DNA from 3 places in the Brevibacillus sp. HB2.2 genome. Region 2 is predicted to be linked to each of the others. Evidence: predicted binding sites of a transcription regulator. Region 2 holds the regulator's gene; each other region holds the start of a gene.
The links. Region 2 encodes LexA, which represses DNA repair genes until DNA is damaged. Its sites were predicted from a motif close to CGAACATATGTTCG; they were not measured.
Positions count from the first base shown of each region.

Region 1: HP401_RS25985 (WYL domain-containing protein) is a predicted target of LexA. The motif match lies at 1,203-1,216, and genes of this name have one in related genera.
Region 3: HP401_RS30830 (carbohydrate kinase) is a predicted target of LexA. The motif match lies at 1,539-1,552, and genes of this name have one in related genera.

Region 1 is NZ_JABSUV010000050.1:3,300-6,578, forward strand. It holds gene rsgA (ribosome small subunit-dependent GTPase A) at 1-334, opposite strand, end outside; gene HP401_RS25980 (hypothetical protein) at 578-826, opposite strand; gene HP401_RS25985 (WYL domain-containing protein) at 924-1,145, opposite strand; gene HP401_RS25990 (MFS transporter) at 1,315-2,556, opposite strand; gene HP401_RS25995 (YcnI family copper-binding membrane protein) at 2,833-3,279, opposite strand, start outside.
Region 2 is NZ_JABSUV010000014.1:118,365-121,643, forward strand. It holds gene HP401_RS12630 (HelD family protein) at 1-77, opposite strand, end outside; gene crcB (fluoride efflux transporter CrcB) at 116-481, opposite strand; gene HP401_RS12640 (DUF896 domain-containing protein) at 578-775, opposite strand; gene yneA (cell division suppressor protein YneA) at 852-1,187, opposite strand; gene lexA (transcriptional repressor LexA) at 1,350-1,973, shown strand; gene HP401_RS12655 (DUF456 domain-containing protein) at 2,024-2,509, opposite strand; gene HP401_RS12660 (DUF4269 domain-containing protein) at 2,618-3,193, shown strand.
Region 3 is NZ_JABSUV010000027.1:17,591-20,869, reverse strand. It holds gene HP401_RS30835 (pseudouridine-5'-phosphate glycosidase) at 1-392, opposite strand, end outside; gene HP401_RS30830 (carbohydrate kinase) at 396-1,496, opposite strand; gene HP401_RS30825 (MarR family winged helix-turn-helix transcriptional regulator) at 1,689-2,135, shown strand; gene HP401_RS30820 (FMN-dependent NADH-azoreductase) at 2,276-2,902, shown strand; gene HP401_RS30815 (DoxX family protein) at 2,978-3,279, shown strand, end outside.

The DNA of each region.
Region 1 (3,279 bases), on a different contig from region 2:
CTTCCACTGTATCCCCAGCTACCTTGCGGGAAAACTTGCTCTTACGTGGAAGAAGTCCGTGGATCGAGGCTTTCTTTTCCTCTGGGCGGGCACTGATCACTACCCAGTCCCCGACAGCCGGAAAATCTTCTCGTCCGGTTGCCTCATAACGAAGCTTACCTGTTACCTCGCCTAGGAGCTCGCCATGCTCACTCCACAGACGATAAATACGTTTATGTTCAAGTGTGATACGTCCCACACTGAAGCCTTGCTCAGCATAAGGGGTAAAATGATTAGCAAAATACTCATTCCAGCCCATAGATTGCAATACTTGTTGATTGGTTGTTTGATTCACTGCGGATTCCCCCTGCAATTGGTTAGATATATGGCTATCAGCCAGAACCAGTCACAGTCGAATCCTCATTTGGTGAACGATATTACTGTTCGCTTGAAAGGAGGATTCCCGTGACCCCGACTACGACACTCTGAACAAATTTGATGACTACCATAAAACATCTCTCCTTTAGCAAACCTACCATTCAGGTTTGGAATCATATTTCCCAATTATTGTACCATAATGAAACAAAATGCAACAGCGTCAATCTCCCCCGCCGCCGCCTCCGCTATCTCCGCCACCACCGCTATCGCTTCCGCTGTCATAGCTATCCCAACGATCATTTGAATCATGACTTCGATGATGGTGATTGTGAGAGCTGTCTACATAGAAGGCTCCGCCCCCGCTGTCTGAAGAGGAATGAGAGCGCCCACTTCCGCCTTTTGCAGCTTTGGACGCTAAGACAAACACTACGATCAAGAACATGATGACAATGACAATGAAGAACTCCATTGTTGTCCCCGCCCTTCCTCTTTTTTGAAGTTGTTTACCTATTTAGTATAACATAGTATGGCTGGAATAGGCTGGGGGCGTGGAGGATGATTCCTTTTCATCCGGCAAAATACCCTGCCACAGGTGCGATCGCCAAAATGTTTTCCAACACAAATACACGATACGCCTTCCTCCTATAACAGTATGCTTTCAAGCTCCCTTTGTTCCCATCGATATGAACCACACGAATCGTACGCCTGCTAGCCTCCCCATCCTTCTTCAAATAGATGATCTCTACTGCTTGCTGCCTCGCTGCGTACCTTCTCAACTCCTGAATCATCAGGTTCTCACCACCACAAAATGTGTCTTCTTGTTGTTGAAATCATCATATCAAAAGAGAACGTTTGTTCGCAAGTTTTGATTACAAAAACCAACGATTGCCTCAACAAAAAAGCATGCGCCCTAAAAAATGGACACATGCCTTTTGCTTGTTACACTGTGTATGTGAATCAGCGCCTTCTAAGCGCACGTCCGAACACAATCAGAATCGGTGCTAACAAGATAGCCGCTGCAACGAGCGAAGCGCGAATCGAAAAACGCGTCCCAATCCATCCGACAGCAGGACCACCTGCCGTTTGTCCCAAAGCATTGGACTGGCCCATCATCGACAAAACCGTCGCTCGCACATTGCTTTCAATGTTTACATTCAGCCACGTATCATACAGCGGACTGCTCAATGACTGGATCACACCGATCAACAGCAATGCAACTAATGCCCAGCTAAAGCTAGGAGAAAAGGCAAAAGTTATCATTGCTGCAATTTTAAGCCCCGTCAACGTGAACATGCCCACAAGGACAACCCGCTCATTGTTCACATCCAGCCTTTTTTCCACAACGCCTACGACGATGAGGCCGAGCAAGCTTGCGAGTGCGGCAATGATCCCGAACCACATGGGCATCGAAATAGCAGCGAGCTCTGGAAAACCAATTTCTGCGATCAAATGCGCTTCCCACAAACGGTCATACCCTTCTGAGGCTGCACCCGTAAATAGCGTCACGAACAAGATCAGCATGAGAATCGGCTGACTGCGAATCACTTTGGCACCCGAAGTCCACGTCTGAATCATTTCCTTCACGTGGGAAGCACCTTGCTCACGTTCACGAGGAATAAATCCGGTCTCCTTCATGAACAGAATCAGAAAGACGCCAAGCCCCAGATAGATGAGGCCACCTATGAGGTAAGGCAAATTGGGAGCGAGTGTTGCCAATGCCACACTAAGTGCAATCCCGAGCAGATTCCCAAACAAGGAGTAGCGCTTGGCCCTCATGAAAATCGTACCGATCTTCTCTTCCCCGACCTCATCTACAATCCATGCAGTATCCGCTCCACTGATAAACGTATACCCAAGACCACTGACGACTTGCGAAAACAGCACCAAGCCGAAGACAGAAATCATCGGTATCCAAGTATCAAGTGCGGGAACGATCCCCTGCATCGCAAATCCGATTCCTAGAAAAAACATCCCGAGAATGACGGAGCGACGGCGACTGTACGTATCCGCCACTACTCCTGTTATCCCTTCAAGTACCAACACGGATAACTCCAATACCGTCCCGATCACTAGCAATTCAAACGGGTTAAAGCCCAGTGTCACAATGTAGTAAAGCGCATAGGTTGTGAACATGGTCGTATTGGCCAGAGAAGTCAAAAAACTTTTGGTCATATATACTTTTGTCGCATTCATGAACATGGAAGCAGTATCCACCTTTTTTTAGGCAGATGACGCGTTCCGTTTTTCACATACTGATCGTACCTCTACAATCCTCTACTGTGCAAAATGCGTCCGCGTCATGCTGCCGTTCGTATTTTTCCTTCCGTGTACTTGCTTGCTCTGAATAGTGTTTTTAACATGTGATATACACCTCCGAAAGTAATTACAGCTATTATAGAATGTTTTTAATTTCCACACAATGGAAAAAGCCGTGCAGTATGATTGGACACACTGCACAGCTTCATTAGGAAGTACTTACGCTTTTTTTCTAAACAGGCCAACGATGGAGATCAGCAACGCCAAACCAGAAAGTACCAATGGCAAGGTATTGTTGCTGCCTGCACCAGCCGCTTCCCCAGCAGGAGCGGTTGTCGGCTTTTGTTCTTGTCCATGCTCATGCCCTGCTTCGCCTACACCAGCCTTAATGGTAGTGACAGACGCTGGCGTGTTGGAATCCTTGTCCCCTGTCCATTCCACAACCTCGCCGTTTGCATAAGTCTGATAAGCCTTCCAAGCCAATTGGCCCTCTTCTTTTGGGTTTGCCCCGACAAACGTGAACTCTTGGAACTCATGCGCCTTGATTCCGCCTTCTGTGGCTGTCCACACAAGTGCTGTGTTCACACCGTCTTTATCTTTTTCGAACTCGTAGGACCAGCCCGGAATCGGTTGTACGGAATTTACCTTCACACCAGCCGGGAATTC
Region 2 (3,279 bases):
ATTTCTTCATCAATAGCTGAAATGGTTTCATCCAGCTTTTTTTGTTCCAACTCATAATCACGATGCTGTGTACTCACCTTCATTCCCCCTCACATGTATCGTGTCTTTGAACGTATCAGGCCCATTGCCTGGCCAGCCATATTCCAACCGCACATGAAAGTAGACCGACTCCCAAACTGAGAAGAGCATATAAAGTGCCCCGCAACAGATGTCCTTCTCCCCAAAAAGTGACCACTTCCAAGGAGAAGCTAGAGAAAGTCGTAAATCCTCCCATGACACCCGTTGCAAATAAGAGATAGAGTGTTGGAGATAAAATGCCCCGTTCTTTCCCTAGCACGAACAAGATGCCAATGATCAAGGATCCACAAACATTGGCGATCCAGGTTCCCCACGGCCATTCCGGCTGATTTGCGAGTAAAGACAATAGGTAGCGCATAAGAGAGCCAACTGCTCCGCCAACCGCCACAGCTATCCACGCCATCGCTTTCCCTCCCTGGCTATCAAAGCGTTATGTATGTCACAGAAAAAGACACCCTAGCGTCAAGCGAGGATGTCTGTCGTATCAGTAATTGTTATCTTACTGTTTTGGCTTATTTTCTTCAAGGTCTTCCACATAACGGATGGAATCCAAATTTGCTCTCAGTGAAAGCTTAACGGCGTCAATGTACTTTTGGCGCAATGCTTTTTGCTCGATCTTTTCCTCTTCGGTTAAACCTTCTTCGCGAGATTTTTTGACCAATTCATTAATGCGTTTAATTTCTGCGTCAGATACCACTGCTGGTTCCTCCCACTCTGTAGTAGTGCCGCTTCATTATACCATATTCGAATAATCCCGCAAGACAGCCGAACACTTACGGCATATCAGGCATGATCAGAGTCTGACCCGGGTAAATCCAGTTGCTATCCAAGCCGTTCGCTTCCTTGATTTCTATGATATAGTCACGAACATCCGTATGCTGATCTGAGTAGCGAACAGCTAACGACCATAGACTATCTCCGGATTGTACGGTTACTTCTATGCCTTGTGGCTCGTCCATTGGCGAAGCAGCAAACACTAGTTCGGTTAACAAGTAAAAAAAGAGAGTAAATGTAATAAGAAACAAGAGTGCTTGACCTCTCGTGATACCAAAACGAACACGACGTTCTTCTTTTTTCTCGAAACGATTACGTACTGTCGATGAATTCATGATAATGGCCTCCTTACAAACATACGTTCTGTTCTCTTGTAAGCTCATCATAAATGAGAACATATGTTCATGTCAACAGCGAAACGAACTTATGTTTGTCGAACGCAAGCTCCCATGGTATAATATAGGAAAATATGTTCGAGAAATCAGGGGTGTCTTTCTATGTCAAAATTATCGAGTAGACAACAAGCCATCATCGAGTTCATACGAAAGGAAGTTCGTGATAAAGGATATCCGCCTTCTGTACGTGAAATTGGAGAGGCTGTTGGACTCGCTTCCAGCTCAACGGTACATGGTCATTTGGCACGCTTAGAGAAAAAAGGCCTCATTCGTCGAGATCCTACCAAACCTCGCGCCATCGAATTGCTTTCAGATGAAGATCGTTTTCAAGACAATTTCGAAGACTCTGTCGTCCGTGTGCCAGTAATCGGAAAAGTAACCGCTGGACAACCCATTACAGCCATTGAGGATGTGGAAGAATACTTCCCGCTTCCAGACAATATCGTGACTTCCGACAAGGTCTACATGCTGCGCGTCTCCGGGAATAGTATGATTGATGCCGGGATTCTCGACGGAGACTACGTCATTGTTCGCCAACAGCACGTCGCGAACAATGGTGACATTGTCGTAGCCATGACAGAAGAAGATGAAGCGACCGTCAAAAGATTTTTCAAAGAAAAGAACCACTTCCGTCTCCAACCGGAAAATGCCACGATGGAACCGATCATTCTGGAGCATGTCACCATTCTCGGTAAAGTCATTGGTGTCTATCGCCTCATTCACTAGTTTCCACGTAAAAAAGGACAGCCTCGGCTGTCCTTTTTGTTTTCTATATGTTATCTGGCGATAAAAAACCAGATGATCATCGTAACTTGCAAGATGACTTTTACGACCGCACTGCCCAAAAATCCAATTAGTGAGCCTACCCCCGCTTTCACTGCTCGCTCCATTGACTGCTTCTGTACCATCAACTCTACGAGAACGACGAATACGAACGGCAAGATCAGCATACCAAACGGTGGGAAGACGAATATCCCGAGGATAATTCCGGCGGCAGCAGCTATAGACGACCACTTGGACCCCCCGTACTTTTTCACAAAGTACATGTTCGTCAGCAAGTCAGCACCGTAAAGCAGAATGCTTAGAACGACCATTCCCCACCAAAAGGATGCCGGCAATCCCGCTCCCGGATCTGCAATGAAAAAGTGATAGAGCAAAAAGCCCCCCCACAACAAGATCGTATCAGGTAAAACGGGTAAGAAAATTCCTGCGATGCTTAGCAGGAACAATAACACAACCACGACCCACAAAAATATTTCCATCCACTACACTCCCTTCATTTAGGTATACGAGTGATTACCAATTTCGTTGCGCGCTTATTCACTTTTGTCTACACTATTTTAAAAGAAAGTAGACACGGGGGTAGTTTCATGAAAAATTGGCATGATCTCTCTTACTTGAGCAGAGGAACGATGCGCCAAAAAGCGGCGTGGGAAGCGATTCAACAGACGCATATCATGGAAGTACTAGCCGATTACCGTCCAGTGCTTGCCGGAACCATCCCATTGGACATTGATGTTGAGCAAAGCGATCTGGATATTATTTGCGAGAGTCATGATCTGGATCAGTTTAAGCAGGTTGTTCGTAAAGCGTTTGGCTGCTCAACCAGATTTGAAGTGACAAAACTCGATCTAAAAGGGATTCCCACGTGCGTTATTTCATTTTTCACAGCTGGCTTTTGGTTTGAATTGTTTGCTCAACCGGTTGCTGTGGAAAAGCAAAACGCCTATCGTCATATGGACATCGAAGCACGATTGTTACATATAGGGGGCTTGGATGCGTGTATACATATCAGGGCTCTGAAGCAAGACGGCCTCAAAACAGAACCTGCATTTGCTCGATACTTTCATATTCCGGGTGATGATCCGTATGAGGCCTTGTTGCAATTGGAGTCGTTGACCGAACAGGAATTACGCCAAAGAGTTCAGCCCCTACGAAAGGATTAATCTGCCAGCAAATCTATCAACTTGCTGGGATCATAAGGGGTAAACAGTGACTGGCGTTGCAACCGATCATTAAGGAGGACATACTA
Region 3 (3,279 bases), on a different contig from region 2:
CGGTGTACCCCACCGATACCGCCAGTTGCAAACATGTGGATACCAGCCATCTCAGCTGCGATCATGGTAGCGGCTACTGTAGTCGCACCGATTTTACCGCTAGCTAAAATATAAGCGAAGTCGCGACGGCTTACTTTTGCTACATTTTTGTTCGTCGCAAACTCTTCCAGCTCGCTGTCAGTCAAACCGATTTTGATTTTGCCGTCCATGATCCCGATCGTAGCTGGTACAGCACCATTGTCGCGAATGATTTGCTCTACTTCTTTTGCCATTTCGATGTTTTGCGGATACGGCATACCGTGCGAAATGATCGTTGTCTCCAGCGCAACTACCGGCAGGTTGTTCTCCAGTGCGTGGCGTACTTCCTCTGTAAAAGTCAAATATTGTTTCATCTCTTATCGCTCCTTTTCGAATTGTTCTACGGCCAGTTCCAATTGTTCTGCTTTTAATAGAGGAGATACGGACTGCTCTGTTTGCAATGTCAGAGCGGATGCTGCCAATCCAAGGCGACACGCCCTCTGGAAAGACTCTCCGTTTACAATGCCATACAAGAGTCCCGACGCGAACGCATCTCCCGCACCTGTAACATCTACTACTTCTGTTGGATATGGAAGCATATGCTCCTCAACGTCCTCGGATTGATAGTAAATGCCTTCTTCTCCCAAGGTCACGATGACGTGCTTGACGCCTCGTTCCCTGATCTTGCGGCAAGCCTCGGCGCATTCTTCGATCGTCGTGATCTTCATGCCAGCCATCAGCTCGGCTTCCTCGCGATTCGGCAAAATCGCTTCTACTCCGTCCAATTGCTGTGGGAGCTTCTTTGCTTTAATGGAAGAGACCGGGTCAACGAAGAGCAGGATGTTTTCCTCCCGGCAACGTTCGATGATGTAGGCCAAGCAGTCCGCCGGAATGTTTGTATCGATGAAAACCACGTGGGCTGCTGCAATGTGCGACCATTTTTCTGCGAACATCTCCGGTGTGAGAGCATCGTAAATATCCATGTTCGCCAAAGAAACAACCATCTCGCCGTCAATATCGAGAAGCGCCGTATACGTTCCCGTACGCTGTGTAGGCAGTCTCCACACTTGGCTGATGTGCACCCCGTGCTTTTTCGTCTCCTGCAAGAGCCACTCGCCTTCTTTGTCCTCGCCAACGCTGGTGATGAGGGACGTATTGCAGCCAAGACGACCGAGGTTCTCCGCGATATTCCGTGCCACCCCTCCACACGATTCCATAATCGTTACGGGATTGGATGAGTGTAGACGCACCTGTTGCTTGCCGCGTGCTTTGCGGTCCAGGTTGGCCCCACCGATACAAGCAATCATTCCTTCATCACGAAGTACATAAGCCCGTCCTTTGATTTCCCCGCGTTTGGTCAACTGTGCGATGTAGCCAGCTACCGCTGAACGTGAGATGCCAATCAGATCAGCCAGCTCCTGTTGCGTGATAAAAGGATTTTGCCGGATATGATGAAGGATCTGCATGTCTTTTTCCACGGTCATCCTCCTTTCTTCTGTTACGCTTTCACAGCTTGTTTACAAACAAAAGTTTATCATGCGGACAACTGTTTTCACAAGTGTGTTTTTCATTTTATTTTTTCTAAATTTGACAAATAGGAATGCGATCATGTAGGATTATCTTAAATTAAAGATATCGAAATTTCGATGTAGATGTAAAGGAGGGTCCATATGTCTGACAAACCACTGCGAAATGATCCCCTCGATCTTTTTGTCGTTTTATCAAGGTCATACAACTGGGTTACCGCTCACTCCAATCGTCACATTCGCGAGCATGGACTAAATCCAACTGAATTCGGCGTACTAGAGGTATTATTTCATAAAGGTCCTCAACCATTGCAGCAAATTGGCGAAAAAATATTGATCTCCAGCGGAAACATCACATACGTTGTGGACAAACTCGAAAAGAAGCAACTGCTCATTCGCAAGCCCTGTTCAGCAGACAGACGCGTCATTTTTGCAGAACTCACTGAAAAAGGGCATCAATTTTTGTCTGAAATCTTCCCGCCTCATCAACTCGCAATTGAGAAAGCGATGGAAGGTCTCACACCAGAAGAACAGCGTCAAGCAATCGAACTGCTTAAAAAATTGGGACGTACTGCTCAAGCTACTTATTAGACGAGCAGTCCCCGTCCCCGCTCTCCAACACTATCTTTCAAAAAAGTGTTGACAAAAGATCCAATACGTAATAATCTTAAAATCAAGATATACACATTAAAAGTTAGTGGCTTACTAAACGGAAGGGGAATGAAATTTCCATGAGTAAAGTACTTTTTATTAAAGCAAACGATCGCCCAGTTGAGCAGGCTACAAGTGTAAAGCTGTACGAAGCTTTCACGAAAGCATACAAAGAAACACATCCAAATGACGAAATCGTTGAGTTGGATCTGTTTGCAGAAAACCTCCCTTATTACGGTAACGACATGCTGACTGCTATGTGGAAAGCAGGAAACGGCATCGAGCTGTCTGCTGATGAGCAAAAACGTGCTGACTTGGTTAACAAATACCTGAACCAATTTACAGCAGCAGACAAAATCGTATTTGCTTTCCCAATGTGGAACTTCACTGTTCCTGCTGTTCTGCACTCATACATGGATTACCTCTCCCAAGCAGGCAAAACATTCAAGTACACAGCTGAAGGTCCAGTTGGTCTGATGGGCGACAAAAAAGTAGCTCTGTTGAGTGCACGCGGTGGCGTTTATTCCGAAGGGCCTATGGCTCAGATGGAAATGGCAAACAAATACGTTCGCACGATCCTCGGCTTCTGGGGCGTTAGCAATGTAACCGAAGTAATCGTAGAAGGTCACAACCAATTCCAAGACAAAGCAGCTGAGCTCGTTGCAGCTGGTGTAGAAAAAGCAGTAAAACTGGCGGAATCCTTCTAAGGCCCGCCAGCCTTTTTGGACAAATATCTCAAAATAAAGATATACTAATTAAAAGTAATTAAGGAGAGATGAAAAGTGTTGGATACTGGATTGTTGTTAATTCGTTTGGTCATTGGTTTGACGTTTGCAGGTCATGGTACGCAGAAATTGTTTGGTTGGTTTGGTGGTCATGGTTTGAAAGGAACAGGCGGCTGGCTGGAGTCCATCGGAGTGAAACCTGGAGTAGCGATGGCCTTTGTCGCTGGATTGTCTGAACTCGTTGGTGGTCTGATGTTTGCGGCAGGCGTAGGTATCTGGCCAAGTGCTATTTTGCTTGCTTTCACAATGCTGGTTGCCATCTTGAAGGTACACGGTCAAAATGGATATTGGGTCACACA